DNA from 3 places in the Rhodococcus sp. FW305-130 genome. Region 1 is predicted to be linked to each of the others. Evidence: riboswitches for the same ligand, from Rfam matches in the RefSeq annotation. Region 1 holds a riboswitch; each other region holds the start of a gene.
The links. A riboswitch is a leader RNA that binds a small molecule or an ion and turns the genes downstream of it on or off. The one in region 1 is predicted to bind cobalamin.
Positions count from the first base shown of each region.

Region 2: linked by a shared signal. The riboswitch ahead of cobN (cobaltochelatase subunit CobN) and the one ahead of metE (5-methyltetrahydropteroyltriglutamate--homocysteine S-methyltransferase) in region 1 are both predicted to bind cobalamin.
Region 3: linked by a shared signal. The riboswitch ahead of AC3WQS_RS06665 (ABC transporter substrate-binding protein) and the one ahead of metE (5-methyltetrahydropteroyltriglutamate--homocysteine S-methyltransferase) in region 1 are both predicted to bind cobalamin.

Region 1 covers NZ_JBYTAP010000001.1:678,899-686,328, forward strand. Annotated here, with positions in the region: gene AC3WQS_RS03300 (TetR/AcrR family transcriptional regulator) at 1-468, shown strand, start outside; gene AC3WQS_RS03305 (ABC transporter substrate-binding protein) at 643-2,241, shown strand; gene metE (5-methyltetrahydropteroyltriglutamate--homocysteine S-methyltransferase) at 2,301-4,565, opposite strand; cobalamin riboswitch at 4,725-4,933, opposite strand; gene AC3WQS_RS03315 (helix-turn-helix domain-containing protein) at 5,031-5,468, opposite strand; gene AC3WQS_RS03320 (response regulator transcription factor) at 5,689-6,318, opposite strand; gene AC3WQS_RS03325 (sensor histidine kinase) at 6,315-7,430, opposite strand, start outside.
Region 2 covers NZ_JBYTAP010000006.1:378,302-385,731, reverse strand. Annotated here, with positions in the region: gene AC3WQS_RS20805 (nuclear transport factor 2 family protein) at 1-385, opposite strand, end outside; gene AC3WQS_RS20800 (HNH endonuclease) at 382-741, opposite strand; gene cobJ (precorrin-3B C(17)-methyltransferase) at 768-2,255, opposite strand; gene AC3WQS_RS20790 (precorrin-8X methylmutase) at 2,252-2,878, opposite strand; gene cobG (precorrin-3B synthase) at 2,898-4,040, opposite strand; cobalamin riboswitch at 4,092-4,224, shown strand; gene cobN (cobaltochelatase subunit CobN) at 4,264-7,430, shown strand, end outside.
Region 3 covers NZ_JBYTAP010000002.1:116,929-124,358, reverse strand. Annotated here, with positions in the region: gene phoA (alkaline phosphatase) at 1-450, shown strand, start outside; gene AC3WQS_RS06680 ((2Fe-2S)-binding protein) at 488-1,258, opposite strand; gene AC3WQS_RS06675 (ABC transporter ATP-binding protein) at 1,255-2,088, opposite strand; gene AC3WQS_RS06670 (FecCD family ABC transporter permease) at 2,085-3,125, opposite strand; gene AC3WQS_RS06665 (ABC transporter substrate-binding protein) at 3,122-4,117, opposite strand; cobalamin riboswitch at 4,234-4,381, opposite strand; gene AC3WQS_RS06660 (MMPL family transporter) at 4,451-6,571, shown strand; gene AC3WQS_RS06655 (hypothetical protein) at 6,701-6,823, shown strand; gene AC3WQS_RS06650 (SDR family oxidoreductase) at 6,874-7,430, shown strand, end outside.

The DNA of each region.
Region 1 (7,430 bases):
GTGTCGGAGCGTTCAGGCGTGGCGCTAGGCACTCTCTATCGCTACTTTCCGACCAAACAGCAACTTCTTGCTGCGGCGATGACGGCGTGGAGCGGGCTCGAATCGGCTCGTCGTCCTGAGGAGTCGCGAACAGGCGGCGAAGAGAGCAACGCGTACGAACGGGTTCTGGCACTTCATCGCCGCGAGATGAAGGCATTCGAGCGTAGGCCTCACTTCGCTCGACTCGAGATCGAACTCCATTCGTCCTCGGATCAGTTCGTGATCGAGTCGTTGGATCAGCGCGCGGCTGCCCATCGGAGAATGCTGTTCGAATTGATGGACGGTATTCCGGCCGAGACGGCGCGGGTTGCGGCCGTGGCAATGGGCGGCACGATGTTGACGGCCCTTGCACTGTGGACCAGTGGCCGGATCGGGTTCGCAGAGGCCCAGCGGAACGTCGAAGACGTCATCGGACTGGTACTTCGCTGAACGATGTCACTCTAGAATTCAGTTCTTGTTTCTCTCGCTGTGAATGCGAATCATCGCTGCAGCTTTGTGAAAACGAAGACGCAGGGAGCGTCCTTACCTAGAATTCACTTACAAAACTGCCGGGATGTCCGATCCAAGGATCGACGTGTCCGTGAACTGTGAAAGTGAGTCGCAATGAAGCGCTCGTACCGAGCTCGCTCTCGAATCTGGATGGTTGTCCTGGCGTCGGCGACACTGGTGGTGACGGGGTGCGCCGGTAGCAGCCAAGGTACGACCACGGATGCATCGGACGTGACGGTCGGAGTTGTCGGTGACCAGAACAACGGGGGAGAGCCGCGCTCGGGTGGCACCGTGTCGTTTGCCACCTACAACGGGATCAGCAGTCTCGATCCGGCTGACCGTCAGGACGGCGGCGCTACCGGTGGTAGCGAAATGGCGGCCATCTACGACCTTCTGATTCGCTTCGATACGGCGGCGGGCGAATACGTTCCCCACTTGGCGCAGTCTTTGTCGGCCAACGGCGACAACACGGTGTGGACACTGAAATTGCGCGACGGCGTCACCTTCAGCGACGGCACTCCGATGGACAGTGCGGCAGTCCTGTGGAGTATCGATCACTATCTGCAGAAGAAGGGAACTCACGCGCTGGTGTGGAAGACCACTGTGCGCGAGACGAATTCACCGGATCCGAGTACGGTCGTCTTCACATTGGCGCAGCCGTGGGACGAGTTCCCGATCATGTTCACCACCGGTCCCGGCATGATCGTCGCGCCCTCGTCGATGGCTACCGGCACGTTCACCCCGATCGGGGCAGGTCCGTTCACCGTCGAGAAGTTCGCCTCCCAGGACGAATTGGTGCTCGCTGCCCGTCCGACGTACTGGGACGGGGCACCGTACCTCGAGAAGTTGCGCTTTCCGGCAATCGTCAACGAGAAGAGCAAACTCGAGGGATTGCACACCGACGGAATTCAGGTCGCCTATCTGAAGTCTCCCGATTTCATACACGAGGCTTTCGAAGCCGGTGATCCAGGATTTGTGTACTCGGCCAGCATGGCCGGCGTTCTGGCAATCAATCAGCGCGACGATCGGGCAGCGAAGGACGAGCGCGTGCGTAAGGCGATTGTCGCTGCGGTGGACCCGACTACGTTCAACGAGCGAGTTCAGGGCGGCTTCGGCGAACCCGGCACCGACATGTTCGCGTCGTGGTCGCAGTGGCACGGATCGGTGGCCGGGAACGGCTTCGACCCCGAGGCGGCGAAGAAGTATCTCGCCGAGGCGAAGGCCGACGGTTACGACGGAAAACTGACGTACGTCGGTATGAACGATCCGGCGACGCAGCGCAGCGCACTGACGTTTCAGTCGCTCTTGCAGGCAGTGGGTTTCACGGTCGACATCACCTACGCAACCAGCATCAACGATCTGATTTCCATGCTGTACGCGAAGCATGACTACGACGTGTCCTACTTCGCGTTCAACGTGCTGGAAGAGTCACCGTTCGTGCGTATGTACGGCAACCTGTTCAGCGAATCGCCGTCGAACATTCTCGGCTACAAGAACGCTCGGATGGACGAGTTGCTCGGCAAGTTGCAAACAGCGTCGGGCGAGGATGAGCGGCGAGCCGTCATCGACGATATTCAGACCGTGGTCAACGAGACGGCGCCGATGGCCGTGGTCAACTCCGGCAAGGTTTTCATCCCGTGGCGCGAGAACGTGCACGGAGTGATGCCGAGTGCGGACGGGATTCTGCTCTTCGGCAACACGTGGTTGAGCTGACCCCCCGTGCGCCTTTTTGGTAGTGCCCACCACCAAAAAGGCGCACCGGGGCTTCGCCCCTAAAGCTCCGCTCGTACCACCTTCGCGGCTTCGACGAGGTTACGCAGTGACGCTTCGACCGCGACGGAACCGCGAGTCTTCAATCCGCAGTCGGGGTTGACCCACAATCGTTCGACCGGAACAGCTTTGAGTGCTTCGCGTAGCGACTCCGCGATCTCGTCGACGCTCGGCACCCGCGGCGAGTGGATGTCGTAGACACCGGGGCCGACGCCGAGGTCGAACCCGACCGAACTGAGATCGTCGAGGACCTCCATGTGTGAGCGTGCCGCCTCGATGGACGTGACGTCCGCGTCGAGGCCGGCGATGGCGCCGATCACCGCTCCGAACTCGGAGTAGCACAGGTGCGTGTGGATCGCGGTGGAATCCGCGACGCCCGAGGTGGCCAACCGGAAGGCGCCGACCGACCAGTCCAGGTAGGCGCGCTGATCCTCGGCACGCAGTGGGAGTAGTTCTCGCAGAGCCGGTTCGTCGACCTGGATGATTCCGATTCCGGCGGCCTGCAGATCGACGGTCTCGTCTCGAATGGCCAGTGCGACTTGATTTGCCGAGTCGGCGAGGGGTTGGTCGTCGCGGACGAACGACCAGGCCAGAATGGTGACGGGTCCGGTGAGCATGCCCTTGACCGGCTTGTCGGTCAGGGACTGTGCGTACGTGATCCAGTCGACGGTCATCTGCTTCGCGCGCGAGACGTCGCCGTACAGAATCGGCGGACGCACGCAGCGGGTGCCGTACGACTGGACCCAACCGTTGGCGGTGGCGAAGAATCCGTCCAACTGCTCCGCGAAGTACTGGACCATGTCGTTGCGTTCCGGCTCACCGTGAACAAGCACGTCCAGGTCCAGCTTTTCCTGGAGCGCAACAACTTCGGCGATCTCGGCGCGCATACGGTTGACGTACTCGGCTTCGTCGATCTCACCTTTGCGCAGTGCTGCGCGAGCGATGCGGATCTTCGAGGTTTGCGGGTACGAACCGATGGTCGTCGTGGGCAGCGGCGGCAGAGAAAGCAGCTCGTCCTGGGCAGCGCGACGTTCGGCGGCGGGCGCGCGACCGGTTGCCGAGTTCAGCACCGCGTCCAGACGGCCTCGAACACTCGCATCATTGAGTCTGCGATCGTCCTTGCGGGTCGACGCGGCCGCTCGTGCCAGAGCGAACTCGTCCTCCACCGACTCTCGGCCCTGTGTGAGAGCGGTTGCGAGAGTTACTACTTCCTTGACCTTCTCGGTGCCGAACGAGAGCCAGGAGCGCAGGGCCTTGTCGACATCGGACTCAGCGTCGAGTGTGTACGGAACGTGCAGCAGGGAGCACGACGTGGAGACGGCAAGCGTGTCCACGCTGCCGAGCAAGGCACCCAAAGTGCTCAGTGCCGAGTCCAGATCGGACCGCCAGATGTTTCGTCCGTCGACCACTCCGGCGACGATTAGTTTGCGGGCGAGTTCAGGTACGGAGCCGATCGAATCCTGACCGGCCACCAGGTCGACGGCAAATCCTTCGACGCCGGTGGACGCAAGCGCGGGCAACGCGTCACGCAGCGAACCGAAGTACGACGCCAACAGGATCGACGGCCGCTTGGACAGCGCTGAAAGCTGTTCGTACGCAGCGCGTGCCGCTTCGATTTCCTCATCGGTGCGATCGCCCACGAGGGCGGGTTCGTCGAGCTGAACCCAGCTCGCACCGGCCTTCGCGAGCCGACCGAGTAGATCCGCGTAGAGGGGGAGTAGTTCGTCGAGCCGCGAGAGCAGCGGCTCGTCTGTGCCGACAGCCTTCGAGAGCAGCAGGAAGGTGGCCGGTCCGATGACGACCGGGCGGGCTGCAATGCCGTCGGAAAGTGCTTCTGCCAGTTCGGACAAGACCTTGGACGGGTCGAGTGCGAACGTGGTGGACGGTGAAATCTCCGGCACCAGGTAGTGGTAGTTGGTGTCGAACCACTTCGTCATTTCGAGTGGCGCGATGGTGTCCGTCCCACGGGCAGCGGCAAAGTAGCGGTCCAACGGATCGGCGACCGACGCGACGCGGTCGGGCAGCGCGCCGAGAAGAACTGCGGTGTCGAGCATCTGGTCGTAGAAGGAGAAGGTATTGACCGGGATGGAGTCGAGGCCCAGGTCACGGAGGTCGGCCAAGCCCTGCCGACGGAGGTCACGGGCGACAGCCTGCAGGGCGTCGGCGTCGATGCGCCCTGCCCAGTAGCTTTCGGTTGCCCGCTTGAGTTCTCGATGAGGACCGATGCGCGGTGAGCCCAGCACGGTCGAAGTGAATGTTGTTGTCACGGAGTTTCTCCAGATTGCCAATGCATTGATGGCCACTGCCGGCAGACGGGTACACCTCACGAGACCTCGAGTTTCGGCGGACAGTACTGCCCGCACCGCACACGAGGTCCGATGGAGATCTACACGCCCATTCCACGAGGCGGTGGACCGTCGGGCACGGCGTGCCCGACACAGTCGGCAGGTCTTCGGACTCGCGGGCACTCGATCGAGTTGGATCGAACCTACTGGCCGTCGCTTCCCAGGCGGATGCCCAGTGCACATAAACGGCGGTCGTTCCTGCTTACCGCTGCGGGACAGTCCCGGATTTTCACCGGGTTCCCTCTCACTCCGACAGCTTGCGCTGACGGGGCTTCGACGCCGGGAACGGTCTTCGGGGCTCCTCATGACCGCGCCGGGCGAACCAGCTGCATCGACCAGCATAAGGCCAACCCTCCCTGAGCAGTCAAGGAGAGTCGGCGAAGGGCGCTACGCGCGTGACATGTAGGAATTCGAGTCCGGTGGTACGCGCGGAAGATTCTCGGAGGAACGTAGATTCTCCGCCATTTCGACAAGCAGATCCTGCGAAGACGGCGATAGATCGACGACGCGAGAGGTGAGGTTTCGCAGGCGCACGTTGTGCAGCTGTTCGAGGAGAGAGAGGTCCGCCTCGCCGCCCGAGATCGCGGGCGGAGTTTGATCGGACGGGGCGTAGAAGTAGTCCGGATGGACGTTGAAGAAGTGGGCGAGGGCGGCAACCACTTCGGGTGACGGGTTGGTTCGGACGCCGGTGCGCAGTTGGGACAGGTACGGCGTCGAGATGCGGCAGCCGAACTCGGTCATGCCGCGAACGACCATCGCGTTGGTGACGTGAAAGTCGGCAGTCTCGAACAGCGAGTTCAAGCGATCGTTGAACTGGTTCGACATGAGACGTCCCTTCCCCCGTTACGCACAGGCTCCGTCGATTCAATTAACTGCATCATAGCCAGTTATCGAACGATTAGCTGTTTTGGATTCTCGCGGAGGGGGTTGTTTGCAGGGAAAATCCCTAGGGTAGAAGGTCCCTACTTTGAGTGATCTGGACAAATCGCCGTCAAGAATCGAACGGCGAACTATTTGCCGGGGAAGCGGATTCCGGCCACGCGGATCAGAGCCAGCCGTTCGACTCGGCGATTCTGACGGCTTCCGCGCGCGTCGACGCACCTGTCTTGCCCATCGCGGATGACAGATGATTTCGAACTGTCCCTGCGGACAAGAAGAGCGCCCCTGCGATGGCTGCCACGGGTGCGCCGTCGTGAGCGGCGCGCAGTACTTGGGTCTCACGCTCCGTCAGGGGCGACTCGCCGCTGACGAGGCTGTCGGCCGCAAGGGTGGGATCGACGACGCGCAGTCCGGCGTGGACACGCCTGACTGCGTCGGCCAACTGCCTGGCGGGTGTGTCCTTGACGACGAACCCGCCGGCCCCGGCGTGCAGGGCTTTGCGAAGAAATCCGGGACGTCCGAACGTGGTGACGATCAGGACTCGGGTGTCGGGTGCTGCCTCGCGAAGGGCCGCCGTCGCGGCGATTCCGTCCATGCCGGGCATCTCGACGTCCAGAAGCGCGACATCTGGGCGGTGTTCGAGAACAGCGGCCACAACCTCGTCGCCGCGACCGACCTCGGCCACCACGGAGAGGTCGGATTCCAGATCGAGTAGTGCGGCCAACGCTCCTCGCACGAGCGCCTGGTCGTCCGCCAAGAGCAGCCGTATGGTTGCTCGATCGCCCTGGCTGTTCACTCTGTCTCCTGTTCGACTACCTGAAGTGCAAACCCCTGCGGCTGGGGATGAGTGATGATCACTCGTGCGCCCGACGCTCCGGCGCGCTCGCGTAATCCGATCAGACCGTTGCCGGAAGACGTCGACCCGGCCCCTTGCCCGTCGTCGACGACCGACGCACTATTTTCGTCGACCGTGATCCGGCAGTGGGTCGCACCGCTGTGTCGAACGACGTTGGTGACGCCCTCACGGATCGTCCATGCAAAGAGTTCGCGAAGACGCGTGGGAACCATGTCGGTACTGCTCGGCACCTCGTCCTCGATACCAGCCGCACGCAATGCCTCTCGTGCTCGGGCTATCTCGACGGGAAGAGAAATCCCACGAAATCCTTCGACGGCTGAACGCACGTCTGCCAACGCGTCACGCGAAAGTCTTTCGAGGTCGTCGAGTTCGTTGCGCGCACGTTCGATATCGACATCGAGTAGGCGATTGGCCAGTTCGGCTTTGATCGTGATGACGGTCAGCGAGTGCCCGAGGATGTCGTGCAGATCGCGCGCCATCCTCGTTCGCTCCTCCATGATTGCCCGCTGCTCCTGCTCTTCGCGTTCATGGAGCATGGCGAAGTTGCGGCTGATCAGGGACATGATGCCCCAGGTCGCGAATGCGGCCGCGCAGACTCCGAGCGAGAGTCCGGAGTAGTTCCCCCACCCGGACGAGAGGCTGACTATCTCCACGGAGGCCGCGAACACCAAGGCGAGAATGCCGCCCGCGACGGTCGGCAGCAGCGTCACCGCTGTCACCGCGAGATACGGTGCGGCTGCCAAACCAGTCGGCCCGACGCTGACGATCATCACGGCGGCCAACGCGGTCAAGGCGGCCAAAGCCAGTGCAGCTTCGCGAATCGTCGGCCGAGTCATTGTCATTCGACGCCGCTGCTGCGTTGTGGCGAACGTGTAGAGATAGAGCGCACCGAAGGCGACCGTCGCGAGAATCCCTGTCCAGCCGCGCAGTTCGTCGCGCAGATTCCATCCCTCGATCAGCGGCCCGCCGAGAAATACCATCCAGACCGCCGCGAAGAGAACGCCGAAACGATTCCGCCGCGGGAGCGCGACGGAATCTTCTCGGTCAGTCGT
Region 2 (7,430 bases), on a different contig from region 1:
CGACGACTGTGCCTTGATGAAACAACACGCTCCATCGATTCTCGGTGAACCGCCAGATGGATGATCGCTCGGTAACCCGATGCGCCTGCGCCAGCCGGTACGTCACCAGATACGTGTCAGGCGCGATCCTGCTCAGTGCTGGCCGGTCAACCCTCCACCCGAGTTCGGCGGCGTCGTTCACTTCGCCGCGGAGTCGCCGGCCCGCGACTACCGACTGCGCGTAGTCGCGGGTGTATCGAGCGCCGGAGGCTCCGATCTCCCGGAACTCCGGGTCGACGACCGCATCGAACTCGTCTCGTGACATCGCTACTCGAGTTCGGTGAAACAGAGGTTCGAACTCCATCAACTCGTCGAGGATCGGGCGCAACTCGTGCGGGGTCGTCACGACTGCTCCGAGAACTGCGCCCTCATCTCGATACCTATCTCCGCGTGTCGCAGGAGGAAGGCCTTCTCGTCATACCCCTTGCGCCGCAACCAGAGAGTGACCTCGCTGTTGCATTTGCTTGCATTGCACGAGCGGCACGCCGGTGCGATGTTGTCGAGCGTGTAGCGCCCACCACGGGAGATCGCCAGCACACAGTCACGCTGCGGCGACCCGTCCGGCTCGCCGCAGTACGCGCAGCCACCCCAGGCCGCTTTGAGCGCGGACCACTGCTCGACGGACAGGTCGTGCTCCACCAGATCCATTCGGCGTTTGCGTTTGCGCGCGTATCTGGCTTTCCGGGTCCGGTTGACGGGCATGACGCCATGCTATCGCCGAGTGGTGGTTACTCCGGGTACCGCCGCGGGGTGAACACCTGACGGCCCGAACCGGTTTCGACGACCGTGGTCATCGATGAGCCGACGATCAGCAGAGTCCGCATGTCGATTTCGGAAGGCTCGAGCTCGCCGAGGGTCACGACGCGAACTGATTCCTCGGCTCCGGCAACATCGCGCCCGATGACAACAGGAGTATCGGGGGAGCGGTGTTCGAGTACGAGGTCCTTCATGGCTTGGACCTGCCACGTCCGCGACTTCGACGCCGGGTTGTAGACCGCAAATGCCATATCTGCGGCTGCAACTGCCGAGATACGGCGAGCGACGACATCCCACGGCTTGAGGCGATCGGAGAGGGAGAGCACCGCATAGTCGTGCCCGAGGGGAGCGCCGACGCGACTGGCGACAGCGTTTGCCGCCGTCATACCGGGAAGGATGCGTACCGGCACGCCGCGCCACTGGTCTTCGGCGGCAACTTCGAGAACTGCTGCAGCCATGGCGAATACGCCGGGATCTCCCGACGAGACGACAGCTACACGGGCGCCGTTCTTCGCCAGGTCCAACGCCATCGCTGCGCGTTCGGCTTCGACGCGGTTGTCGCTGGAATGGCGCCGCTGGCCCGGACGCGTCGGCACGCGATCGACGTAAGGGCCGTAGCCGACGAGGTCGGTGGCCAACGAAAGCTCATGCGCCACTTCGGGTGTGGTCCAGGCGGTGTCGCCCGGCCCGAGTCCGACCACGACCACCTCGCCGCGGGATTCGGTTGCAGGTCGAGGGTTGTTCGACGGGCTCGGAACGATGGCGATCGAGAAGTACGGAACTCCGTCCGGGTCGACCTCGGCAGCGGATTCGACGCGTTGACGTGTGGTGCTCGCGCGCTCGACGTAGTGCGCTTCATCCAAGCGGCCGGAATCCTCGAGCGATTGCAGGACCGGGGGGAACGTACGTCCGAGCTTGAGGATGGCTGCGGCGTCGGTTTCCTTGAGTCGCCTGGTCAGCTCGGCCTGCGGCAACGTTCCGGGCAGGATCGTCAGGATCTCTTCACCCTCGACCAGCGGCTTTCCGAGTGCCGCAGATGCCGCGCTGACGGAGGTGACGCCGGGAATCACCTCGGCGTCGAAGCGATCGGCCAGCCTCTTGTGCATGTGCATGTAGGAGCTGTAGAAGAGCGGATCGCCGGCGGCGAGCAACGCGACGGTTCGACCGGCCGCGAGGTGAACTGCCAGCCGTTCGGCAGCCGCTTCGTAGAATTCGTCCATCGCGCCCTGGTATCCGCCGGGATGATCAACGGTCTCGGTGGTCACGGGGTAGACGAGGTGTTCTTCGATCTGTCCTTCGCGCATGTACGGCGCTGCAACTCCGCGGGAGATGCTCTTGCCGTGCCTCGCGGAGTGGAACGCAACCACATCGGCCTCGCCGATGACGCGGGCGGCCTTGACGGTCACCAATTCGGGATCGCCGGGGCCGATACCGACACCCCAGAGCTTGCCTGCACTCATTCGACTTCGCTCGCAATCGCGTTGACGACGGCCGCGGTGATCGCGCTGCCGCCGCGTCGGCCGCGGAGAACGAGATGATCGATCCCGCTGGCGTGTTCGATGAGGGCTTCCTTCGACTCGGCAGCGCCGATGAAGCCGACCGGACCTCCGACGATGGCGGCCGGACGGGGTGCGCCGGCTTCGATGAGGTTCAGGAGATGGAACAGTGCGGTGGGTGCGTTTCCGATCGCGACAACAGCGCCCTCGAGCTTGGCTCCCCACAGTTCGAGAGCAGCCGCCGAACGAGTGTTGTCGATGGTCGACGCCAGCACGGGAACCCGCGGATCGCCGAGGGTGCAGATGACGTCGTTGCCGGCGGGCAGACGCTTGCGCGTGATGCCGGCAGCCACCATCTGGGCGTCGCAGAAGATCGGCGCGCCGTCGCGCAGAGCTGCGCGCGCAGCCGAGACGACACCGGGTGTGAAGGCGACGTCGTCGACGAGATCGACCTGGCCACTTGCATGAATCATGCGCACTACAGCTTGCGAGACATCCGCCGGGAAACGGCACAGGTCGGCTTCGGCCCGAATGGTGGCAAAGGACTGGCGATAGATTTCCGCGCCGTCACGGATGTACTCGATCATGTGCCACACGATAGAGGCATCACCGATCGGCCGGATTCACCCGGTAACCGTCACCCGTCGCAATCACATCCGCTACGTCCCCGCGGGGACGTCCGCAGCTGCGGTCGCACCCGGCCCAGTGCTGGCGCCCGACGACGGGCAGTTCTGCCTGCTCGACGGCGGTGATTGCGTCGGTGCGCACATCGGCGAGCGACTTCTCGCATCCCGGGCTTCCGGTGCAGGCGGTGACGTCGAGCCACGGTGAGTTCTCGTCGAAGATCAACCCCATCGGCGCCAACACCCGGACTACCTGCTCGGCAGCCCATTCGTCGAGGTCGAAGATGTGCACCGATCGCCACGGCGTCACGACAACGGGCTTGTCGACGGCGGCCAGGAACTCGGCCAGCCGAGCGTCCAGCAGCCCGAATCGCAAGCCTCCGCCCAGGGCTACGGTCCCGTCGCGCTGCTCGAGCCAGCCGATGGTGGGCCGTGCATCCGGCGTGAGGTCCGCCGCACCGGTGGACTCGGCGCTCAGACCCAGCTGCTCGAGGGTGCGTTCGATACCGTCCGGAACCTCGGCCAGGCGCCAGTGCTTGTCGCGGACGTCGAGGAATGATCGAGCCGCCTCGAGGAGCAATTCGACGGCGTCGTCCGCCTGGACGAGATGAGTGGTGTGGTGACCGGCGAGCACCAGTGAATGCTCGGTGGCGCTGCGCGCATGGAGTCCGAAATCGCCCCGTAGCCCGGTGATGTCTCCGCGCCCGTCGTCGAGGGTGAACAGGGTTCGCCCTGGCAGATCCGCCAATGCGTGATCCGCTTGGATCGCCGAATCGAGACGGTGGACCAGTTCACGAATGTCGGCGACGCCCCCGATACGGCCGGACAGTGGGGACGCGAGGATGTTGCGCACTCGCTCGTGCGTCGCGGACGGCAGCAGACCGGCCGACGCGATTCGCGCTGCGAAGGCTTCGGGGTCCGAGACCGAGCGCAGTTGGACGTTGCCCCTCGAGGTGAGTTCCATCTGCCCGTTGCCGAGATCGCGCGCTGCGTCGGCGAGCGTCTGCAATTGGACCGGGGTGAGGAGTCCGCCGGGTAGGCGCACGCGTGCCAGTGCGCCGTCGGCGGCGTGGTGAACTTGCAGTGCACCCGGGCACGCGTCTGGCTGTGAACGGTCCGTGGGCATGGCTCCAGGGTACGACCTGTCATGAGTGCCTTCTGCGGACCGGTAGCATCACCACCACCAGTGACGGCAGTTGAGGAAACCGGTGAAAGTCCGGTGCGGTCGCGCCACTGTGAGTGTTGCTCGAGCGGGACGTGTTTCCGCTCGGAAACACGAGTCAGACCCTCAACCGCCGTCGATGACAGATCTGTGCCACGGGGCGCGAAACCCCAGGAAGGCTTCACCCGTGATTCTTCTGCTCTCCACGTCCGATACCGATCTGCTGAGCGCCCGCGCCAGCCAGGAAGCCGGCGACGGCGTCTCCTATCGCTGGGCCAACCCCTCACGCTTGCTGGTCTCGGAGGACTTGCCGCCCTTGCTCGACGGCGTCGACCTCGTGATCGTTCGTATCCTTGGCAGCCGTCGCAGCTGGGAAGACGGCTTGGAGATGGTCCTCGCCTCCGGACTCCCCGTAGTCGTTCTCGGCGGCGAGCACGCGCCGGATGCCGACCTCATGGAGTGCTCGACGGTCTCCGCCGGTGTTGCTGCCGAGGCGCACAACTACCTGGCTGAGGGTGGCACACAGAATCTGGCACAGCTGCACCACTTCCTCTCCGACACCGTCCTGCTCACCGGCCACGGTTTCGAGCCGCCGGCTCACCTGCCTTCCTGGGGCATCGCTGATTTCTCGCCCGATCTCGACTCGGCGAGCGGTCCGGTCATCGCAGTTCTGTACTACCGCGCCCAGCATTTGGCCGGAAACACCCGGTATATCCAGGCGTTGTGCGACGCGGTCGCCGAGGCCGGTGGCACCGCGCTCCCGATCTACTGCGCATCTCTGCGAACCGCAGAAGCCGAACTTCTGAGCACGCTCCGCCGCGCCGACGCCATGGTCGTGACAGTTCTTGCTGCCGGCGGCACCAAGCCCGCCACCGCGTCCGCTGGTGGGGACGACGAAGCCTGGGACGTCGCCGCACTCGCTGCACTCGACGTCCCGATCCTGCAGGGGCTGTGCCTGACCAGTAGCCGCGCCACCTGGGACGAGAACGACGACGGACTGTCGCCTCTCGACGTCGCGACGCAGGTCGCGGTGCCGGAGTTCGACGGTCGCATCATCACCGTCCCTTTCTCCTTCAAGGAAATCGACTCCGACGGGCTGTCCACGTACGTCCCCGATGTCGAGCGCGCTGCCCGTGTCGCCGGTATCGCCGTCCGTCACGGCAAGCTTCGTCACATTCCGACCACCCAGCGTCGCGTTGCTCTGATGCTCTCGGCGTACCCGACCAAGCACGCCCGTATCGGCAACGCCGTCGGCCTCGACACTCCGGCGAGCGCAATCGATCTGCTCACCGAAATGCGTTCTGCCGGTTACGACCTCGGTCCGGTCGACGGTCCTGACGCAGTTCCCGGCCTGGCGGCCAAGGACGGCGATGCGCTGATCCACGCCCTGATTGCGGCCGGCGGACAGGATCCCGACTGGCTTACCGCCGAGCAGCTAGAGGGCAATCCGATCCGCATCTCGGCAGCGAAGTACCGCGACTGGTTCGCCACCCTGCCCGAAGAGTTGCGCAGCGGAGTCGAGGAACACTGGGGCACAGCGCCCGGCGAGCTGTACGTCGATCGCTCGCAGGATCCGGACGGCGAAATCGTCATCGCGGCACTGCGATTCAACAACATCGTCCTCATGGTTCAGCCGCCGCGGGGATTCGGTGAAAAGCCTGTCGCGATCTACCACGACCCGGATCTGCCGCCGAGCCACCACTACCTCGCGGCCTACCGCTGGATCGCTGCCACCCCGGACAACGGCGGATTCGGCGCCGACGCCGTTGTGCACCTCGGCAAGCACGGCAACCTCGAATGGTTGCCGGGCAAGACGCTCGGCATGTCCAGCAACTGCGGCACCGACGCAGCGCTCGGCGACCTGCCGCTGATCTACCCGTTCCTGGTCAACGATCCGGGCGAGGGAACACAGGCCAAGCGTCGTGCTCACGCGACGCTCGTCGATCACCTGATCCCGCCGATGGCCCGTGCCGAAAGCTACGGCGACATCTCCCGCCTCGAGCAACTGCTCGACGAGCACTCCAACATTTCCGCACTCGATCCGTCCAAGCTCCCGGCTATTCGCCAGCAGATCTGGACACTGATGCGTGCCGCCAAGATGGACCACGACCTCGGCCTCGCCGAGCGGCCTGAAGAAGACGTGTTCGACGACATGCTCCTGCACGTCGACGGTTGGCTGTGCGAGATCAAGGACGTCCAGATCCGCGACGGTCTGCACATTCTCGGCCGTGCCCCCCAGGGCGACGCCGAAATCGAACTGGTCCTCGCCATGCTGCGAGCCCGTCAGATGTGGGGCGGCGAACAGAGCGTCCCCGGTTTGCGTGAAGCACTCGGGCTCAGCGAAGACGGCGACGAGTCGCGCAGCCGTGTCGACGACGTCGAGGAAAAGGCGCACGCACTGGTTCGCGGCATGTACGACGCCGATTGGAACCCCGCTGCGGCAGAACAACTCAGCGACGACGAGACCGTCGTGAAGATCCTGCAGTTCGCGGCCACCGAAGTGGTTCCGCGTCTGCGGCAGACCGACAATGAGATCAAGCAGGTCCTGCACGCGCTCGACGGCGGATTCATCGCCGCGGGCCCGAGCGGTTCGCCGCTGCGCGGCCTGATCAACGTTCTTCCCACTGGTCGTAACTTCTACTCCGTCGACCCCAAGGCAGTTCCTTCACGCCTGGCGTGGGAGACCGGTCAGGCGATGGCCGAGTCGCTCGCCGCTCGCTATCTCGCCGATCACGGCGAATACCCGCGCTCGGTGGGTCTGTCGGTGTGGGGAACCGCCGCCATGCGTACCTCCGGCGACGACATCGCCGAAGTGTTCGCGCTCCTCGGTGTTCGCCCCGTCTGGGACGAAGCAAGCCGACGCGTCGTCAACCTCGAAGTGATCGATCTCGAAGAACTCGGCCGCCCGCGCATCGACGTCACCGTCCGCATCTCCGGATTCTTCCGTGATGCGTTCCCACACGTGCTCGCACTGCTCGACGACGCCGTTCAGCTGGTCGCGGCACTGGACGAGACGGACGAGCAGAACTACGTGCGCGCCCACGCACAGGCCGACCTTGCCGAGCACGGCGACGCCAGGCGTGCGACCACCCGTATCTTCGGTTCGAAGCCCGGAACCTACGGCGCCGGACTGCTGCAACTCATCGACTCCAAGACCTGGCGCGGTGACGACGACCTCGCCGAGGTGTACACCAACTGGGGCGGCTTCGCGTACGGCCGTGGGCTCGACGGAATCCCGGCAGCCGACGACATGCGCAGTGCATACCGTCGAATCAACGTGGCAGCCAAGAACACCGACACACGTGAGCACGACATCGCCGATTCGGACGACTACTTCCAGTACCACGGCGGCAT
Region 3 (7,430 bases), on a different contig from region 1:
GCAGCCAACGCGTGCGGTCAGATCGGTGAAACCGTCGACCTCGACGAAGCTGTGCAGAAGGCACTCGAATTTGCGAAGACCGACGGAGAAACCCTGGTCATCGTCACAGCCGACCACGCTCACACCAGCCAGATCGTCACCAACGTCAGCGCAGACGACATCGCCACCATCGCCAAGGACCAGAACATCCCGGTCGAGCGCGCCCAGGAAATCGTCTACCCCGGTCTGACCCGCAAGCTGACCACGAAGGACGGCTCGGAGATGACGATCAGCTACGGAACGTCCGAAGATCCGGCCGTCGAATCCGAAGGGCATACCGGAACTCAGTTGCGCGTAGCAGCTTTCGGCCCGCACGCGGCCAATGTCAGCGGCCTCACGGACCAGACCGATCTGTTCTTCACGATGACCGACGCGCTGGGACTCGACCGTTCCAAGGTCGCAGCTCACTGACCTGACAACACCCGACCCGGTAAAAGCCTGGGTCCAGTCACACCAGAGTAGCCAAGGCGCGCACCCGATCTTCGGGTGCGCGCTTCGGGCAACTGGTGCACTTACCTTCACCGGGCACCTCGTAAATCAGGCAGCACGACGCGCGCTGCGTGAATCTGCGTCGCCCGGATGCCACCGGTGTCAACGGATTAGAAACGCGCACAACACTTTCATTGCGGTCGACATCGACGAAACGCGGAACCGGAATGCCCGGGTTCTCACCGCGGAGAACATCGATCAGGCCGGCAGCAAATGCACTTCCGCGCTCCCTCGCGCTACCGGCGGCGTCGAGGCTGCGATTGGCGATGGAGTCCGTCGCGATCGCCCACAGCGCCTGCTGCCGAACGCCGGACACCTCGGCGAGTACCTCGATCACGGGACTGAGTGAGCGGAACATCGCGTGGCCCAACTCCGCCACACTCCGCGAGATCGGAATGACCGATCCGGCAGCAAACCCGCCCAGATAGCCGTTGTCACGCAAGAAGATCCGCCCACCGTTCAACGATGGATCGGCCGCGAACCCGGTGACCATTCCGGTTCCGATCGGAATGCCAGTCAGCGTGGAACTGGCCGAGTACCACCACAACGTGCCGTTCACTCGGCTGTCCGCACTCCCCCATCGCTCGGCCGTATCGGCGACACGTGCTGCCAACCACTGGGGGTCGGTCATCAACACCGCGGGCATCGTATCCGGATACGCGCTCAGGTTGTCGAAGAACGGCACCGCTAATGCCATACGGGCGTAGATCCCGGCTACCGATTCCGTCATGCCAGCCCCAATATCTCCATCCGCGGACGTACTCCGCGTTCGACTCGCGCCTTGATGCCGAAAACCTCGGCCAACAACGGCTCGTCCAACACCTCGACCGTAGACCCACACGCGCGGAGTTCACCTTCGGTGAGCACGGCAAGGTTGTCGCAGTACTCGACTGCCAACCGTAGATCGTGCATCGTGACCACAACCGCGAGCCCCGCCGACGCAAGTTCGGCGAGCAATTCCATCACGATCAACTGGTGACGAAGATCGAGATGATTGGTCGGCTCGTCCAACAACAGAACCTTGGGCTCCTGAGCCAATGCGCGCGCTATCGAGACACGTTGCCGCTCACCACCCGACAGGGTGGACACGTCGCGTCCGGCAAGCTCGACCAGACCAACCTGCTCGATGCACCGGTCCACGATGGCGGTATCTCGCTCAGTGCTTCGGTCCAACCAGCTACGGTGCGGAGTTCGTCCGAGCGCGATCGATTCACGAACCGAAAGTCCTGCCGAGACAGTAGGTTCCTGGACGCTCGCCGAGATGGTTTTGGCGATGTCCTTACGCGAGAGCGTCGTCGAGTCGGCTTGATCGATCAGAACTGCGCCACCTGTCGGAGTCAAAGCGTTGTAGCAGCAGCGCAGCGCCGTCGTCTTGCCACTGCCGTTGGGTCCGACCAAGCCCAGTATTTCACCGGACGTCACCGCGAAAGTGATGCCGCGCAAGACTTCGCGGTTGCCAAGCCGCGCCCGGGTCTCGACGAGTTCGAGCAGAGGCGCAGCTTCGGCGTCCTTCGGGAGTGTCTCTGTTCTGGCCTGTGTCACTGTTCTGGTCTGCGTCACTGTTCGAGCCTCCGATACTGCCGGTAGAGCATCCAGACGAAGATCGGTGCACCCACGAGGGCGGTGATCACTCCGACCGGAACTTCGGTGGATTGTGCCACCGAGCGCGCAGCGGTATCCGCGGCAACCATCGCGACGGCGCCCAGAAGGGCTGCAGCAGGGAGCAGTCGAATTGCTCTGGTGCCGACGATGAAACCGGCCAGATGTGGGATCAGGAGGCCGATGAATCCGATTCCACCGGCAACGCTGACTGCCGCGCCCGCCAGTACGGAGACCGCAAGCAAGGACAACACTCGGAACCGTCGGACGTTCATACCGAGTGCTGCAGCCCCGTCGTCACCGGTCTGCAAGACGTCCATCCACCGCGAACTGAACAGAAGGGCCGTGCCGACGACGACCAGTGCGATCGTCGGGAAGATCAGCGTCGACCATCGCGCATCACCGAATCCGCCGGCAATCCAGTGCATCACCGACGTCACGTGCCGATCATCGGCCAACACCAGGATGCAAAAGGTGATGAGCGCCGAGAATATCTGGGCGAGCGCTACACCCACCAAAATGATCGCGGTCGGCTGCGGATACCGGCCGCCGATCAGCAGTGCGAGAAACAACGGGATCATCGCCCCGACGAATGCTGCGACCGGAATCGTGAAAACCCCGAGGAGGCCGGCGCCGAAACCCAGCACCGACACGAGCACCACCATGAATCCCGCACCCGACGAAACTCCGAGCAGATACGGGTCGGCAAGAGGATTCCGTGTGACAGCCTGAGCAACAGCACCCGACATCGCCAAGGAAGCACCCACGACCGCAGCCGTGAGTGCACGTGGCAGGCGGGAGTCGATCACGATCGACTCCCGCGCCGCGGTCCACCACGTTTCGAAAGTCCCTGGCGCCAAACGGGCTCCGACTATCGCCCAGACGTCACCGACGGGAATGCGAACCGATCCCAAGGAGACGGCCAACCCCAGGACGATCGCCAAGGCGACCGCCAAGCCGACAAGTAGGGCGCCGTACCCGTAACGCGTGCGGGTCACTTCGCCGCGTCAGCGCCCGGATGGAAGGCCGTCGCGATGGTCTGTGCCGAACGCACCAACCGTGAACTCTCGAACAGGTCCGCGAGAGGAACCACGACGAACCGGTTCTGCTGCACAGCAGGGGTGGTCGCCATCAACGGCTGGGCACGGAGGAAGTCGATCTTCTGCTCGGCCGTCTTGTCGCCGTAGTCGATGACCACGATCGCCTGGGGTGCACGCTCGGCAACAGCTTCCCACGATGCGTCGATGTAGGGCTTTGTCCCTTCGGCGAAGATGTTCGAGACACCGGAGTATTCCGCGACCAATTGACCGACGCCGACTCCGCCGATAGTCGTCGGAACCTGGTCACCACTGTCGTAGAAGAAGGTCGGTACCGGCGCCGCGTCCCCGACCGAAGCGCGGACGGAATCGAGACCATCGCTGATCTCCTCTGCGACCTCGCGGGCGGAATCTTCAACGCCCAGGACTCGACCGAGTTGCGTGTAGTCGTTCTCGAGCAATCCGATGTCGGGGAAACCGGTGCCACAGTATTCCGAGAAGAGGAAGGTGTTGATTCCGCGCTCGCCGAAAGCGTCTCGGGAACGGCCCTGCTTCTCGTTGAAGGCACTGGTCATTCCTCCGACCACGAAGTCCGGATCGACGTCGAGAACCTGCTCCATGCTGGGGAACGTATCGGAGAGGCTGGGAATCTTGTTGAATGCATCGGCGGTCTCCGCAGTTGGCGGATTGTCGCTGTACGCCCGACCGACGATCCGGTCACCCGCACCGATTTCGATGAGCACCTCGGTGACATGCCCGTTCAAAGACACGATGCGCTGCGGCGGCGAGTCGAAGGTCATCTCTCGATCGCAGTTGGTCACGGACACAGGCTGTGCGAAGGATTCCGCAGCAGACGCGGACTCTGATTCCTGGCCTTTGGAACAACCTGCCGAAACCAAGGCGACCGCGATGAGAACAGCGGCGGCGCGGGACGGGGAGAACTGAAGTGACACGGGGACCTCGTAAGGGCTCTGAGCCACGAATGAGAATCCGACAGACAACTCCGCCCGCACACTGATACTCGGCCAGAGCTCCTGCTGGACTTCCTTTTCGTAGACCACGACGAATGGATGTCGCACACCGCGCGGTGGGTAATCGGGCTTGCCGACGCTCGGTGACTACCGAGAATCGACCTACCGTTGCGGGTCAGCGCCGGATTCGGACCGGCTTCCCCCACACACGTGGCTTGCAAGTGCTTCGAGCAGTATGCATGACGTTTCCGATTCAAGACCAAACGCCCACTACAGTCGATCTGGCCAGACGCCCCCACACACCGGAGTTGATACATGACACGCTGGGCCCAAACCGTCGTCGCCCGGAAATGGTGGGTACTGAGCCTCGCGGTTCTGATAGTTCTCATCAGTGGGGTGTGGGGACTCGGAGTGTTCGGCAAGCTCAGCCAGGGCGGCTTCATCGATCCGGGCAGCGACTCCGCGAAGGTTGCGGACATCATCGAAGACAATCTCGGGCCGCAGACCCCGGACATCATCGCGATCTACTCACCCACCGACGGTAAGACCCTCGACGACATCGGGCCGGCAGTAACGGCCGCCGTCGACCAGTTCAAAACGGAAGTGCCGACCGCGTCGGTGAAGTCGTATTGGGGAACAGACGCCGCGGCCAAGGCCAGCCTGCTCTCGAACGACGGATCCATGGCGGCCGTTGCGATCACGTTGGCACCGGACTCGGGCGTCACACCGGCCACTTTCGCCGATCTCTTGCCGAAGCTCGAAGTTGAAGGTGCCGAGGCACAATTCGCGGGCAATACCGTCGTCGGCGTTGCCTTCAACACCAAGCTGGAGAAAGACCTGGTGGTCGCCGAAGCCATCGCCATTCCGATCACTCTGGTGCTGCTGGTCTTCATCTTCGGCGGCATCGTCGCTGCGGCGGTTCCGGTATTCGTGGGTGTACTCAGCGTCTTGAGCGCCTTGGCGGTTCTGCGAATCCTCACGCTGATCACCGATGTGTCCTCGTTCTCGATCAACGTCGCTTCTCTTCTCGGGTTGGGACTTGCAATCGACTACGGACTGTTCGTGGTCGGTCGGTTCCGTGAAGAACTGAATTCGGGCTCGGACCCGGGAGCGGCTGCGCAGCGGACAGTTCTGACCGCGGGTCGCACCGTCATGTTCTCGGGTCTGCTGCTGATCTGCGCGTTCAGCGGCATGCTCGTTTTCCCGCAGGCCGTCATCCGGTCTTTGGGTTTCGGTGCGATCGCAGCAGTACTGAGCGCGGCAGTTCTGTCGCTGACCGCTGTGCCTGCGCTGCTTGCCATTCTGGGGCATCGCATCAACGCCCTGACGTGGCGCAAGGATGCGGCGCAACGCGGCGAGGAACGCTCGCGCAAGTTCTGGGGCCGCGTCGTCACGTGGGTGATGAAGCGTCCGGTCGCGGTCTCGGTGACGATCGTGGCCGTGCTGCTCGTGATGGCCTCGCCGCTGCTCGGTGCCCGTTTGGGAGAACTCTCGTACACCGCACTCCCGGACAACGACCCCGCTCGCGTCGCAATGGACACGTTGGTCAACGACTTCCCGCAGACCGGCAACGGCGCGACGATGATCCTTCAGGCCGAGGACGGGAACACTCTCACCCCGACCGAAGGTGCAGCGATCGCCGAGTCCGCCGGTCAGGTCGAGGGCATCGGTCAGGCGACCGTCGTCGCGAGCACCAATCAACTCATCGCGGTTCAGGCTCTCTACAGCGAGGGCTCTACACCCCAATCACAGAGCACCGCAGTGACAGATCTGCGTGCGATCTCCGCTCCCGACGGAACAGTGCTGCTTGTCGGTGGCGGTCAAGCCATGGTCGACGACGGCAACAACGCCGTCCTGCACTGGTTGCCGGTGATGATCATCATCATGGTCGGATCGACCTTGATCCTGTTGTTCCTCGCGTTCGGTTCGGTGGTCCTGCCCATCAAGGCGGTACTGATGGCCGCGCTGAGCCTCGCGACCACCTTCGGAGTCCTCACCTTCGTCTTCCAGGACGGTCACGGCGTCGAACTCCTCGGGGTCAGTCAAACTCCGCTGGAGGCGACGTTCGTCGTGCTCATCCTGGCGGTGGTGTTCGGATTGTCCACGGACTACGAGGTTTTCCTGATGTCCCGGATGGTCGAGGCCAAGAACGCGGGAGCGACGACGGAGGAAGCAGTCAAGTTCGGAACCGAACGCACCGGCCGAATCGTGACGGCCGCCGCCCTACTCCTGATCGTGGTGACGGGGGCATTCGCGATGTCCGGGTTGTCGGTGATGAAGTTCCTGGGCGTCGGCATGATCGTCGCGTTGATAGTCGACGCGACCATCATCCGCATGTTGCTCGTGCCCTCGCTGGTGAAGTTGATGGGCGAAGCGAACTGGTGGGCTCCGGCCTGGATGAAAAAAGTTCACGCGAAGGTCGGCATCGGCCACTGATTTCGGGCCACTGATCACGCACTAGTGGATTTCCCTGATCGGGCAGTCGTCCTCGAGGATGACTGCCCGATCAGGGAAATCGCTCCGCAGGTCGATGTTCTCCGAAGCTGATTTCGTCAGACTTGGAGCATGACAATTTTCGAATGGATCCTTGCAATCCCCGCTCTTGCACTTGCCGTCGCGTTCCTGTTTTCCGGAATCATCACTGCGGGCATCGACTTCGACACCGAGGATGGCGTCATGACGCACTGATGTCCGGTTCCCCCTAGCCGTCGATCTTACTTTGGAGTAAGTTACCGACCATGGCCACATACATTGTCACTGGCGGTACCGGGTTCCTCGGACGAGCTGTACTACCGCTCCTGCTCGAGCATGATGAAACTGCTCAGATCCACGTGCTGGTCAGAGCGGGTTCTGTCGCAAAACTCGAAGCACAGGTGTCGGCAATTCCCGGCGGCGATCGAGTGCATCCGCTCGTTGGCGATCTGACCGAGCCCGAGCTGGGCATCGACTCTCCCCCGCCGGCCGACCATGTCCTTCACCTCGGCGCGATCTACGACATCACGGCCGGAGACGAGCAGGCTTCGACGAATGTCGAGGGCACACGCTCCGTGGTCGAACTTGCTGCGAAACTGGGAGCCACCCTTCATCACGTGTCATCGGTCGCAGTCGCAGGCGACTATCCGGGCACGTTCAGCGAGACCGATTTCGATTGCGGCCAAGGCTTTCCGACGCCGTACCACCGAACCAAGTTCGAGGCCGAGAAGCTCGTTCGAGAACGAGAAGGCCTCACCTGGCGTGTTTATCGGCCGTCTGCCGTGGTCGGCAACTCCGTCACCGGAGAGATGGACAAGATCGA